4 regions of the Micromonospora sp. URMC 106 genome follow, and region 3 is predicted to be linked to each of the others. Evidence: riboswitches for the same ligand, from Rfam matches in the RefSeq annotation. Region 3 holds a riboswitch; each other region holds the start of a gene.

Region 1 (4,099 bases), on a different contig from region 3:
GGTCGAGCCAGACCTGGACGGCGGGCCGCCCGTGCCCCTCGCCCGCGCCGCCCACGCCGCCCGGCTCACGGCGGGCGAGCATCGCCACGTCGACGGTGAACTCGAACAGCCGCCAGTCGACCTGCGGCGCGGCCCGGTGGCTGCGGGCCAGCCGGGCCACCCGGGCCGGGTCGGTCACCGGCCGGGCGTGGCCGGCGACGTAGGCCTCGTCGTCGCTCTCCTCCGGCGGGAAGGAGTGCAGGGCGTAGCGGCCGTCGCGCTCCAGGTCGCGCCGCTTCGGCGAGTCGACCACGAAGCAGAAGAGGCCCTCGTCGGTGATCACCGGGGAGACCGGATGGACGCGGGGCCCACCATCGGCGCGGACGGTGGCCAGATAGCCGAAGCCCGGCCCGTACTGCTGCATGAGAACGCGGATCCCGTCGGCGAGGCGGGGCTCGTCGGCGGCGAATTCGGACCAGGAAGCCATGCCGACATTCTATCGAACACGTGTACGAACAGGTAGTCCGACACGCAGGTCACGCACATCGCTCGCTATGGTGTTCCGATGCTGCTCTCCGACCGCGACCTGGTCTCCGAGATCAAGGCGGGCACGCTCGCGCTGGAGCCGTTCGAGCCCACGCTGGTGCAGCCGTCCAGCATCGACGTACGCCTCGACAAGCTCTTCCGGGTCTTCAACAACCATCTCTACACCCACATCGATCCGGCGATGCAGCAGGACGACCTGACGTCGATGGTCGAGGTGCCCGAGGGCGAGCCGTTCGTGCTGCACCCGGGCGAGTTCGTGCTCGCCTCGACGCTGGAGGTGATCTCGCTCGGCGACCAGCTCGCCGGGCGGCTGGAGGGCAAGTCGAGCCTGGGTCGGCTCGGCCTGCTCACCCACTCCACCGCGGGCTTCATCGACCCGGGCTTCTCCGGCCACGTGACGCTGGAACTGTCCAACGTGGCCAACCTGCCCATCACCCTCTGGCCGGGCATGAAGATCGGCCAGCTCTGCATCTTCCGGCTCTCGTCGCCGGCCGAGCACCCGTACGGCTCGGCGGTCTACGGCTCGCGCTACCAGGGGCAGCGGGGCCCGACCCCGAGCCGCTCCTGGCAGCACTGGCGCACCTGGCCGACCCGCTGACGACCGCTTCGCGGGTGCCAGAAGGGGCCCTCTCCTCGACGACATGCGTCAGGAAGGGCCCCTCCGCACACCTCAGCCGGGGCGGCCGTAGCTGTGGATCGGTCCGTCGTCGACCTTCTTCATCCTGACCGGCACCCCGGCCCGGGAGGCGTGCACCACCCAGCCCCCGCCGACGTACATGCCGACGTGGTGCAGGTCGCTGTAGTAGAAGACCAGGTCGCCAGGGCGCAGCTCGCCCCGGCTGACGGTCGCGGTGACCCGGCGCTGCTGCGCAGCGTTGTGCGGCAGCGACACCCCCGCCTTCGCCCAGGCGGCGAGCATCAGGCCCGAGCAGTCGTACGAATTCGGGCCCTCGGCGCCCCAGACGTAGGGCTTGCCGATCTGCGCGCAGGCGAACTTGACGGCGGTGCCGGCCCCGCCACCGGGATAGCTGGCCGGGCAGGGGGCGGGACGCAGCGGGCCGCCCCCACCGCTGCCGTAGATCCGCAGCCGCAGCTTCTGCAGCCGGTCGATCTCGGCGTTGATCTGCTTCTTCTTCGCCGCGAGCTGGGCCTCGGTCCGGCCGAGCTGGACGACCATCTCGTCCAACGGCGCCTTCTTCGCGGCCAGCCGGTCGCGCAACTCCGCGACCTGCCGCACGTCCTGCTGCTGGTGCTGGGCGAACCGGTCGAGCAGTTCGAGCTGGCCGACCATCTGGTCGGGCGAGCGGCTGCCCAGCAGGGCGTTGACGGCGGAGACGTTCTCACCCTTGTAGGCGCGGACGGCCAGCGCGCTGACCTTCTCCATCGCCTGGTCGACCTGCTCCTCCAGCGGCTTGATCTGCCTGGCGAGCGCGTCGGCCTGCCTGCGCTTGGCGGCCAGGTCCTGGCGGGTGGCGTTGTGCCGTTCGATGATCGGTTCGAGCTTGTTCCAGTCCTCGTCGATCTGGCGCTCGATCTCGGCGACCGTCGGTTCGGCGTGGGCCGCCGTGGCGCCGCCGGTCAGGACGACGGCGAACGCGGCCAGGGCGGCGAGGGCGGTGGTGCAGCGGTACCAGCGTGGGCGCGGCGCAGCCGTCGTGGGGTCGGCGAGGGCCGACCGTGCCGACGGTGGCCGCGGGGCATGGTGTGCCACCGGGCTCCGTACTCCTTCTTCCCGTACCGCCTACCGGGTTAGCTGACGGGTTCGGGCGGGAAGGGGACGCCCTACCGCAGAGGCTGCGGATTCACCCCGGGGGTACCTGGGTCCCCGGCTCGCTCGGGAGCGACTCGGCGGTGTCGGACCGTTACCGCCCCGGTTGGGCGGACTGTCGCCGGCCGACGAATGACCAGAGTAGAGACGGCCGTTATCAATCCGCAACCCATCGAGCCGTGACACACCGTATTCACATGGGCCGGGGAGACCCGCAACCCCGGCGACGAAGATTTCCTTCCTTTTGAAGTGACGGATGGAAAGGTATTGACCAGAGGTGCCGACCGGGGCGAAGGTGACCCCACATTCGCCCGTCCGACCTGGGGGTCTGATGCACCTGACAGCGACATCGAGGAGCAGACGCGTCCTGCTGGCCGCCGCGGTCGCGGCCGCCCTGGCGGCGACGCCGCTCACCGCAGCCGGATCCGCCGCCGCCGCGCCGACGACCGACCGGCAGCAGCAGTACGCGGCCGCCGCGGCCGAGTACGGCGTGCCGGAGAGCGTCCTGCTCGGAGTCTCCTACCTGCAGTCCCGCTGGGACACCAACGCCGGAACGCCGAGCACCAGCGGCGGCTTCGGACCCATGCACCTCACCGACGCGGAGTACGTCGCCTCCCTGCCCGGGGGCACCCACCACGACGAGGGCACCGAGGACCCGCGCGGCGACGACTCCCGCCCGTCCCTGGCCGAGGCGCACGAGCCGCCGGCCGATCCGCCCCCCGCCGAGGCCGCGCTGCGGACGCTCGACGCCGCCGCCGCACTGACCGGCGCCAGCGAGGAGACGCTGCGCACGGACGTCGCGGCGAACATCCGGGGCGGCGCGGCGCTGCTGGCCGCGTACCAGAAGGAGATCGGCGCCCCGGTCGGCGCCGGCACCGACCCGGCGGCCTGGTACGGCGCGGTGGCCCGCTACTCCGGCGCGGACAGCGCCGACGCGGCGGCGGCCTTCGCCGACGAGGTCTACGGCACCATCAGCGCCGGCGACAGCCGGCTGACCGACGACGGGCAGCGGGTGACCCTGGCCGCCCGCGCGGTCCAGCCCGAGCGCTCCTGGCTGGACCGGCTGGGCCTGCGCAAGCTCGCCCGGCCCGACGGGCTGGAGTGCCCGGACACCATCTCCTGCGAGTGGATCCCGGCGCCCTACCAGAAGTACGGCCCCGGCGCGGGCGACTACGGCAACCACGACCTCTCCGACCGGCCGGCCCGGCAGAAGATCGAGTACATCGTCATCCACGACACCGAGGGCTACTTCGGGCCCAGCGTCAACCTGGTCAAGGACCCGAGGCGGGTGGGCTGGCACTACACCCTGCGCTCGGTGGACGGCCACATCGCCCAGCACATCAAGACCAAGGACGTCGGCTGGCACGCCGGCAACTGGTACGTGAACGCCAAGTCCATCGGCCTGGAGCACGAGGGCTTCGCCGGACACGGCACCTGGTACACCGAGGCGATGTACCGCACCTCCGCCAAGCTGGTCCGCCACCTGGCGGCGCAGTACGACATCCCGCTGGACCGGCAGCACATCATCGGGCACGACAACGTCCCCGGCACCGTCGCCTCGACCGTGCGCGGCATGCACTGGGACCCGGGTCCGTACTGGAACTGGTCGCACTACTTCGACCTGCTCAAGGCGCCGTTCAAGTCGACCGCCACGCCGCGGACCGGGCTGGTCACCATCGACCCGGACTTCGCCACCAACCAGCCGCAGTTCACCGGCTGCAACCGGCAGCCCCCGGGCGTGCCGAACCCGCCCCCGCCGACGGCCCCCTGCCCGCTGCGCGGCTCGTCCGCGGTGGTCCTGCACAG
Region 2 (4,099 bases), on a different contig from region 3:
GCCGTCGTACTGGCCGACCCGCTCGACCCAGACCTCGTCGACCGGGTCGGTGAGGAGCAGCACCTCGTAGCCCTTGGCGCGGAACGCCTCCATGTGCGGCGAGTTCTCGATCATGGAGCGGGACTCGCCCGTGGCGTAGTAGATGTCGCTCTGCCCGTCCTTCATCCGGCTGACGTAGCCGGCGAGGTCGGTCGGCTCGGCCGGGTCGTGGGTGGAGGCGACCGAGAGGATCTCCAGGAGGGTGTCCCGGTTCTCCGTGTCGTCGATCAGGCCCTCCTTGACCGCCGCGCCGAACTCCGTCCAGAAGGTCCGGTAGCGGTCGGCGTGGTTGGCCTTCATGTCCTTGACGGTGGACAGGATCTTCTTGACCAGCCGGCGGCGGACGACCCGGATCTGCCGGTCCTGCTGGAGGATCTCCCGGGAGATGTTCAGCGACAGGTCGTGCGCGTCCACGACACCCTTGACGAAGCGCAGGTAGTTCGGCATGAGCGCTTCGCAGTCGTCCATGATGAAGACGCGCTTGACGTAGAGCTGCACGCCGCGGCGGCCCTGCGGGGCGAACAGGTCCAGCGGGGCGTGGGAGGGGAGGAACAGCAGCGCCTCGTACTCGAAGGTGCCCTCGCCCTTCATGTGCACGATGTCCAGCGGGTCGGCCCAGTCGTGGCTGACGTGCTTGTAGAACTCCTTGTACTCGGCCTCGTCGACCTCGTCGCGGGGCCGGGCCCAGAGCGCCTTCATCGAGTTGAGCGTCTGGGTCTCGGTCGTGGTCTCGTCGCCCTCGCCCGGCCGCTCGACGGTCATCCGGATCGGCCAGGCGATGAAGTCGGAGTACCGCTTGACGATCTCCCGGATCGTCCACTCGGCGGTGTAGTCGTGCAGGTTGTCCTCGGCGTCGGCCGCCTTGAGGTGCAGGGTCACCGCGGTGCCCTGCGGCGCCTCGTCGACGGCCTCGACCGAGTAGGTGCCCTCGCCGGCCGACTCCCAGCGGGTGCCGCCGGTCTCCCCCGCCCGCCGGGTCACCAGCTCGACCCGGTCGGCGACCATGAACGCCGCGTAGAAGCCGACCCCGAACTGGCCGATCAGCTCCTGCCGCGCCCCGGCGTCGGCGGACTCGCGCAGCTTGCGCAGCAGCTCCGCCGTGCCGGACTTGGCGATCGTGCCGATCACCTGGACCACCTCGTCGCGGGACATGCCGATGCCGTTGTCCCGGACGGTAAGCGTGCGCGCCGCCTTGTCGACCTCGATCTCGATGTGGAGGTCGGAGGTGTCGACCTCCAGGTCCTTGTCGACCATCGACGCCAGGCGCAGCTTGTCCAGCGCGTCCGAGGCGTTCGAGATCAGTTCGCGCAGGAAGACGTCCTTGTTCGAGTAGATCGAGTGGACCATCAGCTGGAGCAGCTGACGCGCCTCGGCCTGGAACTCCAACGTCTCGGCCCGGTTACTCACGCCGTGTCCTTTCATCCTCGAAAGCCCACCAGAGAGGTTCGCGCAAAGGATACGAGCCGTCGCCCACCGCGAGACGACGACGCCCGGTCGGAGTCTCCCGACCGGGCGTCATCAGGGGTACGCGTCAGAGGCCGAGCCGCTGACCGGGGAGGATCAGCCCCGGGTCGGCGCCGACGACCCGCTTGTTGCTCTCGTACAGCTCCCGCCAGCCGCCGTCCACGTCGTGCGCGGTCGCGATCTTCGCCAGGGTGTCGCCGGGCCGGACCACGTAGGTCCGGCCGGCGCCGCCCGCGTCACGCCGCTCGCTGCCACCCGAGTCGCGCTTCGTCGCCGGCGCCTGCGACCCGCGCTCCCTCTTCGGGGTGTGCGACGTGCTCGAGCCGCCCTTCTTGCCGCAGGTCGGCCACGCGCCGATGCCCTGCCCGTCGAGGACGCGCTCGGCGACGCGGATCTGCTCGGCGCGGGTGGCCAGGTCGGCCCGCGCGGCGTACCTCCGGCCGCCGTAGCCCTCCCAGGTGCTCTGGGAGAACTGGAGGCCGCCGTAGTAGCCGTTGCCCGTGTTGATGCTCCAGTCGCCGCTGGACTCGCACTGGGCGATCGCGTCCCAGTTGACGCTGTCGGCCTGGGCCGGGGCGGCCGGGCCGAAGATCGCCACCGCGCCGGTCACGGCGCCCACGGCGAGAGTGCCCACGGCGGTACGACGGACGGTGCGACGGTGACGGGCCTGGTAGTCGGATGCCATGTGTGATTCCTCCACGCCGGCGAGGTCAGCTGTCGGGTTCGGGCCGAGGAGCCCGGCCGCCGCTGGCGGCTTCACCCCGAGGTGACGCGCACCGAGGAACGTTGGGTCCCCCGCTCCGTGCCTGAGTGACCGGGTCCGACGGCCGGCGGCAGGATTAGGCGTTACCGGCCGTGGTGTTCGCCATCGCGAACCCGGTCGACGCTAGGGGCGCTTCGCGCCGATTGCCCACTTCTCGTGAAGTTCCTCACCGGCCGCCGCACTGCCGGGCCGCCCCGGGTTGCGGACCGTTCCCGGCTGTGCGTCGCGGGCGCGCGTTGCCGTCAGGCTCTACCGTCGACAGTGGCGTCACCGTGGCCGCCGGGAGAGCAGAGGGCTGGTGCGACCGCCACATCCGGCGGTCAGTACGGTAGGGATGTGTCTCTATGGATGGCCGCGATGTGGGGACTGGTCGGCAGCGCGGTGGCCGAGGCGCTCAACCTGTCCGGGATGATGCGCCCCACCACCGAGTCGGGGGGCCGGTGGCAGTGGCCGTGGCGGGACCGGCGGGACGCGCCGATCGTCGTGTTCGCGGTGCTGCTCAGGACCGTGGCCGGGACCGGGCTCGCCGCCGCGGCCGGGGCGGGTGGCCTCGCCACCACCGCCTTCGCCAGCTTCACCTTCGGGGTGGCGGCCCCGCTCGTGATCGCCAAGATGTTCGACCAGGTCCGGGTGACGGACCAGCCGACCGACGGCACGCGCGGCGGACCGGACGGCGAGCACGATGACGCCGCCTGAGAGCCTGCTGGGCAGGGTCGCCTCCGCGCTGGCGGCCCGTCCGGCAACCACGGCGACGGCCGTGCCCGTGCCGACGAGGACCAGGTTGGCCGCCGCGCTGGCGGCGAGGCCGGTGGCCGCCGCGGGGGCTCGTCGCGCCCCGGCGCCCGTCGGGGAGGCCGAGTACGGCGGGAAGCTGACCCAGCGGGTCAGGGAGGTGCTGGCCGGCATCCTCGGCGTCACCGCCGACCAGCTGCGCGTCGACGCCGACGGCGACGTCGCCATCCGCGTCGGCTCCGCCATGATCTTCGTACGGGCCCAGGACGACCCGCCGCTGGTCGACGTGTTCTCACCCCTGCTCACCGGGGTCGAGCCGACCGAGTCGCTGTACCGGCGGCTCTCCGACCTCACCAACGGTCTCGTCGTCGGCCGGGTCTACTGCACCGGCGACACGGTCTGGGCGTCCGTCCCCGTCTTCGGCCAGGACTTCGTCCCCACCCACCTGCTGCTGGCCGTACGGGCCATGGTCGAGCTCGCCGACGACCTCGACGACCAGCTCCGGCGGGAGTTCGGCGGCAGCCGCTTCTTCGGCGAGGAGTCCTCGGGCCTGGCGGCGGTGCCCGACCCGACCGGCTACCTGCGCGACCTCGACCGGGCCGGCGCGAGCGGGGCGGGCAGCGTCCTGGTCGACCTGCTGGCCGACCGGGGGCGGACGGAGGAGCTGCGGGCCCGCGCCGAGCACGGCGACTGGCACGCCGCCACCCGGCTCGCCGCGCTGCTCGCCGAGGAGGGGCGCGCCGACGAGGCCGAACGGTACTGGCGGATCGCCGCCGAGCAGGGCGACCCGAGAGGCCGCGACGAGCTGGCCACCCTGCTGGCCGCCCGGGGCCGGCACGACGAGGCGATCGCGCTGCTGCGGCAGGCGGTCGACGACGGCGACTGGCGCCCCCTGCCGTTGCTGCTCACGCTGCTCACCGAGCGCGGTCTCGTGGACGAGGCGGTCGCGCTGCTGCGCCGCCGCGCCGCCGACCGGGACTGACCGCCGCCGCGCGGCAGACCCGCACCGACCGTCGCCGGCCCGGACCGGCCGCCGCCGCCCCCGCGAAAGCAGCCCGCCGTATGGCAGACCCCCGGGCGACCGCCGCCGCGGACCCGTCC
Region 3 (4,099 bases):
GCCTCAGGCGCGGTCGGCGCTCTCGGCGGCGTCGTCGGCGAAGAGGGCGAGCAGGGCGCCGACCTGCCGGTCGGCCTCGGCGGGGTGCCGGAACCGCCCGGCCGGGTTGAGCGTGTACTCGTTGCGCCGGCCCACCCGGGTGCGGCTCAGGTAGCCGCCGGCCTCCAGGTCGGCGACGATCGACTGGGCGGCCCGCTCGGTGACGCCCACCTCGTCCGCGACGTCGCGTAGCCGGGCGGTGGGGTTGCGGGCGATGGCGAGCAGCACGTGCCCGTGGTTCGTCAGGAACGTCCAGTTGCGGGTGCTCCCGTTCTCCCCTGTCGTCGCCATGTCGTCATCGTATGGCGCGCCTTTCGGGTTTTCCGCCGCGCCCTCGCGCCGTCGTCGGACGGGTCAGCCGGGAAGGCCCCGCCCGAGTCCGCGGGCGGGCGCAAACATATGAAACGTATATCACGCATCCCTTGACGTATCTTTGGGTGCGTGTGAGCGTGGGTGCAGCCCGCGCCCAGCGTCGGCCGGGGTGACCAGGTCGTTCGTGAGGGACGAGGTGAGGGAGATGAGTCGTCCCGGATCCCCCGGCGCACAGCCGGGCCCGGAGCGGAAGTCGTCGGAGCCGGCACCGGGAGACTCGGCCGCGGTGCGCGACGCGTTTCCCCCGCCGGGCGATCCGGAGCAGGCGCTCGCCGAGTTGCTGGCCGGCAACCGTCGGTTCGTCGCCGGCACCCCCGACCACCCCAACCAGGACGCCGGGCGCCGCGCTGCGGTCGCGGACGGGCAGCACCCGTTCGCGGTGATCGTCGGCTGCTCCGACTCCCGGCTCGCTGCGGAGATCATCTTCGACCGCGGCCTCGGCGACCTCTTCGTGGTACGCACCGCCGGACACACGGTCGGCCCCGAGGTGCTGGGCAGCGTCGAGTACGCCGTGACGGTCCTGCGCACGCCGCTGGTGGTGGTGCTCGGGCACGACTCCTGCGGGGCCGTCCAGGCCGCCCGTACGGCGGACGCCACCGGCACGGCCCCGCAGGGGCACCTCAACGCCGTGGTCGACGCCGTGGTGCCCAGCCTGCGCCGCGCGGCCGCCGAGGGCGTGGACGACATCGACCGCATCGTCGACATCCACATCGGGTGCACCGTCGAGGCGATGCTGGACCGCTCGGCCGTGCTGGCCGCCGAGGTGGCCGCCGGGCGCTGCGCAGTCGTCGGCATGTCGTACCGACTGGCCGCCGGTGAGGCGCGGGTCGTGGCCGCCGTGCCGGCCCGGATGGGCGCGGTCGACGGGACGCAGCCGGCCGTCACCGCCGCCGTCGCCTGACCCGACCGACCGTTCGACGTCACCCGGTCCGCCGGGTGCCCGGCGTCGCTTCGAGGAGAGGCCGCAGACGGCGACAGGGCCGCACCCGCGGACGCGGGTGCGGCCCTGTCAGCGACCGCCGTCAGAGCAGTGACACGTGCACGTGGTCCGTATGGTTCGACGGGCCGCTGTAGGACTTCCAGCCGGTCGCCGGGAACCAGATCTGCCGGTTCCAGATCACGTAGTAGATGCCGAGCCGGTCGGCGTTACGGACCAGGAACGCGGTCAGGTTGTTGCCGTACATGTAGGTGTCGTCGTTGTGCCAGGGGGAGAAGCCGCTTCGCTGCAGCGACCAGTCGCAGGCCCGGCCCTTCGGATGCTCGTACGGCCCGCCGGAGCGGTAACAGCCGACGAACCGGTTGAACCCGGCCCGCTTCACCTCCTTGTACATGTGCAGCGTGCGCGCGGTGATGCAGCCGGAGGTGGTGGGGTCGTCCTCGGTGCAGGACAGGGGCTTCCAGTCGCCGTCGGCGGTACGACCCGGTGCCATCCGGGCCACCGGCGAGGTGGCGACCACCTTGCCGCCGGTCAGCCCTCTGCCGCCGACCAGTGCGAGGGCCTTCTCCGCCTCGCGCTTGCCGCGGGCCATCTCGTTGGTCAGCTTCGTCTGCTCGCGAACCTCGGCGTCGAGCGCCAGCTTGGCCTGCTCCGCGCGGGTCTTGACCGCGTTCACCGCGGCGAGCTTCTTGGAGTTGACCAGGTTCAGCTCGTCGAGCGCGGCGGCGCGTTGGACGAACGAGTCGGGGCTGGCGGTGTCCAGCAGCATCGACACCGCGCCGATCCGCCCCGTCCGGTAGGACTGGGCCGCGATCTCGCTCACCTGCGGGGCCAGCGCCGCCAGCTCGGCCTGCGCCCGGTCGACCTCGAGGGCCAGTTCGAGCTGGCGCTTCTTCGACTTCGCCAGCTTGGACTTGGCCTGGACGTAGCTCCGGTTCCGCGCCTCGATCAGGTCGTTGAGCAGCTTGGGCTCGTCGTCCCCGTGGCCCGAGGGCTGGGGCGGTGTCGTGGGTGCGGCCGCCGCCGGGAGGGGTCCGGCGAAGACGGCCAGGGCGGCGATCACGGCCACCACAGGTGTCAACCAGCGGCGTAGGGGTGCCGTCACAGTTTTCCCTTCCGTCGACCGCCGACCGGGTTAGCTGACGGGTTCGGGGCGGAAGTGGCCCCTACCGCTGTCGCGGATTCACCCCACGTACCTGGGTCCCCGGCTCGCCTGACGGCGATTGGGCGGCGGCACCGCAGGCGCCGCTGCGCGCCTTCGGCGGTGACCGGCAGCGAGGTTACCCGAGAGTCCTCCCGGGGATCTACGTCCCTAAGCCGACTAAATGCGTTATTTCGTAATGGCGGACGGTGACCAGTGACGCGTTTATCAGGCGGGGCGTCCTGATCGGTCACGCTGAGGAGTGTCACCATGCGGTGTCCGTGCTCCCGTCTCGATCGGGCCACCCGGCGGGGGCGGCGGTGGGCGTGTTCCCGGCGCGCGGCCCGCTGAGGGCCTCCAACGCCTCGGACCGGTCCGCCGCCGGTCGTGGGACCGGTGGGGTCGGGGGCGCGTCGGGGTCGGCGGAGCCGCCGCCGCGCCGGCCGGCCGTCGTCACCAGGGCCGCGAGGCCGGTGGTCAGCGGCACGGCGGCGATCAGGCCCAGGGTGGCGACGGCGCTGCGGACGATCTCCTGGGCCAGGAACTCACTGGTCAGGATCTGGGTCACCGCCCGGGAGTCGGCGGTCAGCAGGAGCAGCACCGGCAGCGAGGCGCCGGCGTACGCCAGCACGATGGTGTTCACCGTCGAGGCGATGTGCGCGCGGCCGACCCGCGTCGCCGCGCGGTAGAGCTGCATCCGGGACAGCCCGGGGTTGGCGTGCGCCAGTTCGGTGACCGTCGCGGCCTGGGTCACCGTGACGTCGTCGAGCACGCCGAGCGAGCCGATGACGATCCCGGCGAGCAGCAGGCCGTGCAGGTCGACGTCGGCCTGGAACATCGACAGCGTGGTGGCGTCCTCGGTGCCGAAGCCGGTCAGGTGGGTCGCCGCGGTGGCGATCGTGCCGAGGACCCCGGTCAGCACCAGGCTGCCCAGGGTGCCCAGCACGGCGACCGAGGTCTGTGCGGTCAGCCCGTGTGTCAGGTAGAGCACCACGAACATGATCAGGGCGGCGCCGACGACCGCGACCAGCAGCGGCGGGCGCCCGGCACTGATGCCGGGCAGCACGAAGGTGAGCAGGATCGCGAAGCTCGCCGCCAGGCCGGCCAGTGCGGCGAGGCCGCGCCACCGCCCGAACGCGACGATCGCCGCGGCGAACAGCACCACCAGCCAGAGCAACGGCTGGCCGCGCTGGTGCTCGGCGATGTTGTAGGCGGTCGCCGAGGGGTCGGCGGGGTCCGTGAGCTCGACCAGGATGATCTCGTCGCCGACCGCGACCGTCGGCGCGCCGGGCCCGGCCGGCACGGGCGTCTCCACCTGCTGGCCGGCGTCGGGACCATCGTCCACCCGTACCGTGACGGTGCCGCACGGGCCCTCCGTGGCGCCCGGGCTCCCCTCCGGGGTCTCCGGGGCGGGTGGGCACGGCTCCGTCACCACCCGCGTCACCGTGCCGTGGTGGCGGGGCGGGTCGGTGCCGGGCGCGGCCTCCGGAGCGTCCCACGGCCAGAGCGCCAGGGCCGCGATCAGGGTCGCGACGAAGAGGGGCACCACCGTCGCGACGAGGATCCGTCGCACCCCCGGCGGGGCGGACGGTGCGGGACGGGTGTGGTCG
Region 4 (4,099 bases), on a different contig from region 3:
CGGGGCTGCCCGGGGCCACGGCGATCCCCGGCACGGTGCCCCCGGCCGTGGCGGCCCCCGTCACGGCGGTCTCCGTCGACCTGCCGGGCTGCCGCCGGGTCGTCGACGACCGCGTCGCCGGCGCCGACGAGCGGGCCGCCAGCGCCCTCGCCACCCCGGCCGACCCGGGCCAGGCCGGCGTGGCTGTCGCCGCCGGCCCGGCCCACGCGCCGGCCGGGCACCCGCCGGGCGCCGCCGGCCCCCGGGCCCCGCCGCGCGACTGACCCGCACCATCCCGCCGGGCCGACGCGCCCCGCGACCGTGTCCGCCGCGAGGCGTCGGGAAGGCCCTTCCGTCACCGCAGGCGTCGACAGGTGCCCGTTCTGCGCTCCCTACCACCCGCACCCGTCCGGCGGCGGGGTGCGGCGTCGCCGCTCCCCGCCGCGGTGCCCCCGCTGCCGCACTCGCTACCCGTGAGGTGCCGACCATGGAGACCGTCTTCTACCAGTTCCTGATCGAGGTGCCGCGGGCCGCCGCCATCTGGTCCGCCCTGCTCCTGCTGGCCCTGACCGTGCTCGCCGTCCTGGTCGCCCGCCCCGAGCGGGTTCCGTCCGCCGAGGAGCCGGCCCCGACGCCCACCGACGACCCGGCGGCCGAGGCGACCGACCTGCGCCGCTACGCGGAGGAGGTGGCCGTCGCGGCGGAGCGTGCGGCCCGGACCGCCCGGCGGCGGCGGGCCGACTGGCTCGCCGCGCAGGAGGAGGTCGACCGGGCCTGGCAGGCGTACGACGAGGCGGAGACGGCCGCCCGCCGGTTCACCGGGGCCGCCGTCCTGCCCCCTCCGCGCACCCCGCGCACGCCCGCCGAGTACGCCGCCCGGGAGCGCTGGCTGCACCACGCGGCGATGGCCGCCCACTGGCGCGGCGACCTGACCGCCCGCCAGCTCAGCGACGTGTTCGGTCACCGGGCGGGCTGGGATCCGCGTCGGCACCCGGCCGAGCAGGAGATCGTGCTGGCCCGGGCGGTACGCGACGCGAAGCGGGCCGGCTACCGGGCCGCCGCCGAGCGGGAGCGGCTGGCGTGGCGGGACGCCGACCTGGCCGCCGAGGCGGCGCGTGCCCTGGCCGCGGAGGCGTACGCAGCGGCGGTCCGGCTCCGGCCGGGCCGGCTCCCCGCAGCCCGCCCGGCGACCGAGGCGCACCGTCCCGCGGCCGCCGCGCGCTGGCGCCCGGCGCGGGTGGGCTGACGCGGGCCGTTTCGGTGACGCCGGTCACAGCATGGCCGAACCGGTCATCGGGCGCGGCCCGGCCGAATTCCGCCAGCCATTCCGCGTCGATCTCGGCCGGTCGTCCGGTTGTCGACCGAAGGCGTGCCGGAAAACGACTGTCCCATTGAGTCACGTCAGTGCCAAACTGCCCGCAAAAAAGTCCCACGATCAAGGTTTAAGCAGGTGGGGGCGGGTTGGCAGGGCGCGGGCCGGCCAGTAATGTCGGCCCGTCCGGTGCGGTACCCGTTCGCAAGAGGCGACGCCGCGCCGACCCGCCTAATCGCGCACAGACGAGCCGGGGACCCAGTGCAACACCGGGGTGAATCCGCGGGCCACGGCCCGTGGTAGGGCGTTCTTCCCGCCCGAATCCGTCAGCTAACCCGGTCGGCGGCGTCGGAAGGAGTTCCATCCTCGTGCAGCACCCACCCACCCCCCGCTCGACCCGCCGCCTCCACGGCGCCGCGGTGCCCGCGCTCGCCCGGCCGCACGCCGCGAGCTGACCTCACCGGTCACCGCCCGTCGCCCGGCATCCCGGGCGCATCCCCTGAGTGGCCCACCACCCGCCCGGACGCCGTCCGCGCGGTCGGTTCCCCCTGCGGCGGACCGGCGGTCGCTCACCCCCCGAGCCCGTGGAGGAAACCGTGAAGCACCACCTCAGGCGACAGCTTCGTCGCCTCACGTCCGAGCGTCCCTACCAGGTGGCCGCCGCGTCCGCCGCGGCGCTCGTGCTGGCGTCCGGCACCGGCGCGCTGCTGGCCGGCGCCGACGAGGCGCCCGCCGCCGCCCAGGCCCCGGTGGCCGTGACCGAACTGCGTGACGACACCGCCGCCTCGCGCGGCGAGGCCCGCGTCGCGGCCACCCCGTCGACCGCCGCCGCGGTCGCGTCCAGCGCCGCTCCCTCGGCCAGCGCCACCAGCGCCGCGCCGAACCCCGACCTGACCCGCAAGCCGGAGCCGCCGAAGCCCCCGAAGTCCAAGACCCTGGACTACGACTACGAGGCCCAGACCACCTTCTACAACTGTGGCCCGGCCGCCGTCCGGCACGCCCTCAGCGCCGCCGGCGTCGCGCGCAGCCAGGACACCCTCGGCGCCCAGCTGGGCACCGACGAGATGGGCACCGACTCCGCCGAGGACACCACCCGGGTGCTGAACGCGACGGTGAAGGGCGACCCGTACCGGACCCGGATGATCCCGGGCAACGCCGCGACCCCGGCGCAGATGGACCGGCTCCAGGCCGACGTGGTCGCCGCCATCAGCGACGGGCGGGGCGTCGTGGTGAACGTCGCCGGCAGCGCCACGGACACCGACGGCGGCTGGCACTCGTTCCCCGGCGGCCACTACATCGCCGTCGTGGGCTACCAGGACGAGGGCCGGCTGGTGAAGATCGCCGACTCGGCGAACCCGGCGACCGCCTCGTACTGGATGTCCACCGTCGCCCTGGCGAACTGGGCCGCCACCCGCGGCTACTCCGCCTGACACGACCCGTCGGGCGTCGGCCTCCCCCGGGGAGCCGGCGCCCGGTGTCGTCTCCGGGTCACGGCCCTCGCCGGGGCGTCCGGCGGGTGGCACACTGCGGCGCATGGCCGATGAATCAGGTGACCGGGACGGTCGACGCGTCCTGCTGCTGCTGCACGGCATGGGCGCGACCGGCGACGTGTGGCTGCCCTGGGCGCCGCTGCTGGAGCGCCGGTGGGCGGGGCGGTGGCTGGCGCCGGACCTCGCCGGCCACGGCTGGTCGCCGCCGCTGCCGGCGTACTCGTTCGCCGGGCTGGCCGACCGGGTCGCCGTGGGGCTCGCGGCGGGGGACCGGCTGGTCGTGCTGGGGCACTCCCTCGGCGGCGTGGTCGGGCTGGCGCTGGCCGCCCGCGGCGCCGGGCTGCCGGTCGACGCCGTGGTCGGGCTCGGCATCAAGGCCGTCTGGTCGCCGGCCGAGCTGGCGAAGGCCCGGGAGTTGGCCGACCGGCCGGTGACCTGGTTCGCCAGCCGGGACGAGGCGGCCCGCCGCTACCTGCGGGTGGCCGGCCTGACCGGCCTCCTCGCGCCGGACGACCCCGCGGTCGAGGCCGGGCTGCGGCAGGTCGACGGCCGCTGGCGGCTGGCCATGGACCCGGCCGCGTTCGGGGTGGGCGAGCCGGACCTGCCCGCCCTGCTGGCGGCGACCGACGTGCCGGTGCTGCTCGCCCGCGGCGAGCACGACCCCATGGTCACCGACGCCCAGCTCAAGGAGCTCGGCGTACCGGTCGCCACCCTGCCCGGCCTGGGCCACAACGCGCACGTCGAGGATCCCGAGGCGGTCCTGGCTCTCGTCGACCCCTACCGCTGACCCGTGCGACGCGGTCGCGTCCGGGCCGACGGGCGCCGGAGCGCGGGCCGGGTCAGGTGCTGGGGGAGAGGGTCGCCTCGTCCGGCTCGACCGGCAGGTCGGCCCCGCCGGCGGCGCGCGGGGTCGGCGGGTTCCAGCCCGCGTCGAGCTGCCGCCGCGCGGCGTCGAGGAACGCCTCGGCGTACGACTCGGCGGGGAAGTCGCCCAGGTAACGGGTCCGGGTCGCCCAGCGGGCCGAGGCCAGCGGGTCGGTGTCGAGCAGCGCGGTCAGCACCTCGTCCACGTTGGACATGTCGCGGCGCAGCACGTAGCCCGAGCCGGCCAGCGGGAACCGCTCGGCGAACCGGTCGCCCTCGTCGCCCATGTCCGTCACCGCGTACGGCTTGCCCGAGTAGAGGTAGTCGGAGATCACCCCGGACACGTCGGAGACCAGCGCGTCCGAGCGGTTCGCGCACTCGGCCAGGGTCAGCTCGCGCGCGGCGGCGCCGAAGACGTGCTGCCGGCCGCTGCGGGCGCGGTCCGCGGCCAGCA

Evidence for each region. Region 3 has a riboswitch for cyclic di-AMP ahead of ACSNOB_RS21100 (coiled-coil domain-containing protein). Riboswitches for the same ligand answer to the same signal wherever they lie in the genome.
Region 1: it holds a riboswitch for cyclic di-AMP, as region 3 does, so the genes downstream of both, ACSNOB_RS20055 (NlpC/P60 family protein) here and ACSNOB_RS21100 (coiled-coil domain-containing protein) in region 3, are expected to answer to the same signal.
Region 2: it holds a riboswitch for cyclic di-AMP, as region 3 does, so the genes downstream of both, ACSNOB_RS30885 (transglycosylase family protein) here and ACSNOB_RS21100 (coiled-coil domain-containing protein) in region 3, are expected to answer to the same signal.
Region 4: it holds a riboswitch for cyclic di-AMP, as region 3 does, so the genes downstream of both, ACSNOB_RS29030 (C39 family peptidase) here and ACSNOB_RS21100 (coiled-coil domain-containing protein) in region 3, are expected to answer to the same signal.

The regions. Positions count from the first base shown of each region.
Region 1 covers NZ_JBPQTP010000066.1:9,168-13,266, reverse strand. The annotation lists gene ACSNOB_RS20065 (pyridoxamine 5'-phosphate oxidase family protein) at 1-466, opposite strand, end outside; gene dcd (dCTP deaminase) at 545-1,123, shown strand; gene ACSNOB_RS20055 (NlpC/P60 family protein) at 1,196-2,236, opposite strand; cyclic di-AMP (ydaO/yuaA leader) riboswitch at 2,249-2,386, opposite strand; gene ACSNOB_RS20050 (N-acetylmuramoyl-L-alanine amidase) at 2,625-4,099, shown strand, end outside.
Region 2 covers NZ_JBPQTP010000180.1:450-4,548, forward strand. The annotation lists partial or broken gene htpG (molecular chaperone HtpG) at 1-1,386, opposite strand, end outside; gene ACSNOB_RS30885 (transglycosylase family protein) at 1,571-2,188, opposite strand; cyclic di-AMP (ydaO/yuaA leader) riboswitch at 2,188-2,359, opposite strand; gene ACSNOB_RS30890 (hypothetical protein) at 2,603-2,962, shown strand; gene ACSNOB_RS30895 (T3SS (YopN, CesT) and YbjN peptide-binding chaperone 1) at 2,949-3,980, shown strand.
Region 3 covers NZ_JBPQTP010000071.1:22,834-26,932, reverse strand. The annotation lists gene ACSNOB_RS21110 (helix-turn-helix transcriptional regulator) at 4-330, opposite strand; gene ACSNOB_RS21105 (carbonic anhydrase) at 557-1,312, shown strand; gene ACSNOB_RS21100 (coiled-coil domain-containing protein) at 1,434-2,453, opposite strand; cyclic di-AMP (ydaO/yuaA leader) riboswitch at 2,457-2,588, opposite strand; gene ACSNOB_RS21095 (YibE/F family protein) at 2,755-4,099, opposite strand, start outside.
Region 4 covers NZ_JBPQTP010000143.1:10,634-14,732, reverse strand. The annotation lists partial or broken gene ACSNOB_RS29040 (hypothetical protein) at 1-263, shown strand, start outside; gene ACSNOB_RS29035 (hypothetical protein) at 467-1,225, shown strand; cyclic di-AMP (ydaO/yuaA leader) riboswitch at 1,510-1,651, shown strand; gene ACSNOB_RS29030 (C39 family peptidase) at 1,876-2,721, shown strand; gene ACSNOB_RS29025 (alpha/beta fold hydrolase) at 2,825-3,568, shown strand; gene ACSNOB_RS29020 (CDP-glycerol glycerophosphotransferase family protein) at 3,621-4,099, opposite strand, start outside.